DNA from 2 places in the Lysinibacillus sp. NPDC059133 genome. Region 2 is predicted to be linked to the other one. Evidence: riboswitches for the same ligand, from Rfam matches in the RefSeq annotation. Region 2 holds a riboswitch; the other holds the start of a gene.

Region 1 (2,204 bases), on a different contig from region 2:
TTGTTTGATTCTTATTGAACTAAAGCCCTCGTAGCCAATAAAGATTTCTTATTTTTTCAATTCTTCACTCTTTGAAATCTTTAAATAAAAATCATATAAATCTCTTGCCGTTTGTTGGATAAATTCATCGTCGCCACTTCCATTTATTGCAGTATCCAATTTTTCATACGTAATTAATAAAAGGGCTTTAGCTTCTGATTCACTTAATTGTTGAATCCCTTTCTTCACTTTCTCAATTTCTAACAATAAAATAAAACCCTCCACTCGTGTGAAGGGCAAAATAGTTATGATTTTCGTTGCATTAATTGAGGGGCTGCCGTAAATAACAGAACACCGACAATCGCTGTTAAAATCGTTGCTGGTAGCATATATGTTCCATTATAGATAATTGAATAAATCCATGCGTTTTGATCGCCAGCATATTCTGCGAAAAATACGGCGCCTCCAATAGTATGTGCTGCATAACGTAAAAAGCCCGCTAATACAGTTCCTAAAATAATATAAAGCGCCATTTTCTTTTTGTTTAAATCTTTTGCAGCCTCAAGCACTGGTCCACGCACAACGGCCGCCAAGCCTACTACTGTAAAGGCAACACCATAATCAAGTGTTCCTTGAAGCCAATGTATAATATAGGCACCAAACATTGTTTGCATAACACCAATGAGTAAACCTGTTGTCATGCCTGGAATAAGGCCCCAGCGGAATGCTATTAAAATTATTGGCACCATCACTAGACTAACAGAGCCTCCTTGTGCCCATACTTTAAAGGAAACCTGATCAAGCACAAGACCAATCGCTGCGAATATCGCAATCTCCACAAGCATTAAAAGTTTTTTATTGTCCATCATTATTCTCTCCTTTGTTCCGATGTAGGATACAAGAACAGGAATAGAAATCAGTGAGCAAATATGTCCCTGTCTGGCGTCATAAAGATAAAAAAACGATGCCAGGACAGAGCCTCACATCGTCAAAGTGTCGGTTTCTATCCACATCCCTACGCAAGCGTTAACTTACAGGTTCAAAGAGTCAAGGCATTTCGTGCCCAGTCTCAGCTGACATCATCAGCTCCCCTTGTGGTCGTTACATCTTAATTTTGTTGAACAACCTCATTGTACGCAAACACTGTAACGATTACAACCTCTTCTACATTAATTTTTTGAAACTTTGCTGTTTTTCATGCGTAAATATTAAAAAAGGAGGTACAACTATGGAGAACCAAAAAATTTTATCTGCCTTTAGTTATCTCAGTATTTTATTCGCACCCTTTATTGTGCCATTAGTCGTTTACTTTGTTACAAAAGATAGCGACGTAAAGAGTCACTCTATTCGAGCACTAATATCACATTTAATCCCAGTAGCGTTTGGAATTATATTTTTTGCAGTCTTTATTTTCTCAACTTTATCATTCAACACTTTTGAACCAGATTCAGGTAGCAGTAATTTTCTTATCATTTGGTTAGGTTCATTCGCAATTTACATTCTTGTTTCAATAGGTATCGTCATTTGGAATATTATTCAAGCTGTTCGCGTTATCCGATAAGTTTTCATTCAACCTTGGACAGATAGTACTAAAAGGAGCTGTTATTTTGTGAAAGTATCTAAAGTTGTCAAAACCGCCGTTAAATTAGCACCTATCGTTATTCCAATTGTAAAAAAAGTAATCGCTGTAAAAAAAGGAGCAAATCCTAACGTAACTAAAAAGTGATAAAAGGCGTATTTCCCATACAACGGAAATACGCCTCTTTTTTATTTCACTTCAAAATATGTTTGACTATGACCGTTCATTGTTTTTTCAACATGCAACACTGCAGGCATTGTAGCTTTTAACTCTGCAACGTGTGAAATGACGCCAATCATGCGTCCGGAATCCTGTAAATCAATAAGCGTATCAATCGCCTTATTTAACGCTTCTTCATCGAGAGAACCAAAGCCCTCATCAATAAACATTGTTTCAATGCGGATATTACCTTGAAAACTTTGAATGACATCTGCCATACCAAGGGCAAGACTTAAAGACGCATTAAACTTTTCTCCCCCTGATAATGTTTTCACATCTCGTAATTGATCCGTATAGGCATCATACACATCTAGCCCAAGCCCACTTTGCTTAGCATGCTTTTCTAATCGATCTGAACGTCGGAGCTCAAATTGACCATTAGATAAATGATAAAGCCGGACATTCGCTGCCTCTGTAATTTTATCTA
Region 2 (2,204 bases):
ATTATTGGCGTTACTATGAATTATTTTAATATTCCTATTCCGCAGTTCGTAAAAATTCCGATAGACCATGTGGCAGATGGCTTTATCGCTGTAGCATTAATAACTTTAGGGGCACAACTATCACAGCTTGAAATAAAATCCATGTTCAATAAGATGGTATACATTAGCTGTTTTACACGACTAATCATAGGGCCAGCCGTAGCTTTGCTTATCATTTTTGCGCTTGGTCTTGACGGTGTCGTGGCACAATCCCTTTTTATAGCTAGTTCGTTCCCGACTTCGCGAAATAGCTCTAGTCTGGCATTAGAATATGACGTAGAATCGGCAACTGCTGCACAAACAGTATTATTTTCAACGATTGTGAGCTGTATTACAGTGACGATTGTCATTTATGTAGCGGAACTGTTGTTTACCTAACGGCTAGGAGCTCATTTGATTGCCCATAGTTGATAAAAACTGAAATTGTTCTGATAAATGTTAAAATTGTTCCGATAAAACAAGATAATATTCCGATAAAAGTTAAAATTGTTCCGATAAAATGAGATTTTGTTCCGATAAATCTTCAAAGTATATGAATGCATCGAATAACGTGAAGTTGAATTCCGTTCCGGCTGTGCGCTTTGTTGCTGCCGCTTCGCTTTTGCACAGATAAAACATTTGTTGCTGACGCTTCGCTTTCGCACAGAGCAAAGCTTCTGGGGTCGTCCGATGAGCTGCTTCGCATACGCTCCAAAGTCTAATCTGACGCTGATTCTTGATGAATGTACCAAAAATAATCAAATGAAGCTTCCATCTATTAGCAATATCTGCTACACTAGCATCAAACTTAATAAGTACTAACTAGGGGAGTCTGATGAGTCAGGCTGAGAGGGAAACGCTTAGAGGTTTCTTGACCCTTTGGACCTGATCTGGCTCATACCAGCGTGGGAAAGTTAACCATTATTGCACTCTATGTTATTTGCAATAATATACCTTTACATTCTTAGCCGGATCCAATTTTTTTTGGATTCGGCTTTTTGTTTTTGTGGGGTGAGCTAGATTCGGTCCTTGTATAAATGTAAAAGGGAGCGAAGTAGTTTATGACAAAAGTTAGCGACAAGAATATTACGATTATGTCTAGTTTTGAAGGAAGTAAAAAAGTTTACGTAGAAGGTTCTCGACCAGATATTTTAGTGGCAATGCGTGAGATTGCTCTAAGTCCAACGACAGGAAGCTTTGGTGAAGAAGAAAACGCGCCAGTACGTGTTTATGATACGAGTGGCCCGTACACTGATCCTGCGTATAAGGTGGATATTACGAAAGGATTGCCAGCTTTATGTAGTGCATGGATCAAAGAACGCGGTGACGTTGAAGAATACGAAGGTCGTACTATCAAGCCAGAAGATAATGGATTCCGTAAAGCTGATGATCCGCGAATGAATGAAAATGTTTTTCCGGAATTATCTAGAAAGCCTTTACGCGCGAAGAAAGGTAAAAATGTAACACAGCTTCACTATGCACGAAAGGGAATTATTACTCCAGAAATGGAATTTGTAGCGATACGCGAAAATATGGACCCAGAATTTGTGCGCTCAGAGATCGCGGCAGGACGTGCTATTTTGCCATCTAATATTAATCACCCTGAGGCAGAGCCGATGATTATTGGACGTAACTTCCACGTAAAAATTAACGCCAATATTGGCAATTCAGCGGTGTCATCCTCTATTGCAGAAGAGGTAGAAAAAATGACGTGGGCTACACGCTGGGGTGCTGATAACATTATGGATTTATCTACTGGTAAGCATATTCATACGACACGTGAATGGATTATCCGTAATGCCGCGGTGCCAGTAGGAACGGTGCCGATTTATCAAGCGCTAGAAAAAGTAAATGGTGTGGCAGAGGATTTAACGTGGGAAGTGTATCGTGATACGTTAATCGAACAGGCAGAGCAAGGTGTTGATTACTTCACGATTCATGCAGGGGTATTACTACGCTATGTGCCATTAACGGCTAATCGTGTAACAGGCATAGTGTCTCGAGGAGGCTCGATTATGGCGCAGTGGTGTTTATATCACCATCAAGAGAGCTTCTTATATACTCATTTTGAAGAAATCTGTGAAATTATGAAAGCCTATGATGTTGCTTTCTCTTTAGGTGATGGTTTACGTCCGGGTTCTATTGCAGATGCAAATGATGAGGCTCAGTTTGCGGAGCTGGAAACG

What was found. A riboswitch is a leader RNA that binds a small molecule or an ion and turns the genes downstream of it on or off. The one in region 2 is predicted to bind thiamine pyrophosphate.
Region 1: another riboswitch for thiamine pyrophosphate. It lies ahead of thiT (energy-coupled thiamine transporter ThiT); the one in region 2 lies ahead of thiC (phosphomethylpyrimidine synthase ThiC).

The regions. Positions count from the first base shown of each region.
Region 1 covers NZ_JBHZDH010000021.1:28,334-30,537, reverse strand. The annotation lists gene ACFXN8_RS13045 (hypothetical protein) at 49-246, opposite strand; gene thiT (energy-coupled thiamine transporter ThiT) at 285-845, opposite strand; TPP riboswitch at 975-1,082, opposite strand; gene ACFXN8_RS13035 (magnetosome magnetite crystal formation protein family) at 1,208-1,540, shown strand; gene ACFXN8_RS13030 (AAA family ATPase) at 1,747-2,204, opposite strand, start outside.
Region 2 covers NZ_JBHZDH010000015.1:886-3,089, reverse strand. The annotation lists gene ACFXN8_RS10305 (AEC family transporter) at 1-417, shown strand, start outside; gene ACFXN8_RS10300 (hypothetical protein) at 520-780, opposite strand; TPP riboswitch at 833-947, shown strand; gene thiC (phosphomethylpyrimidine synthase ThiC) at 1,080-2,204, shown strand, end outside.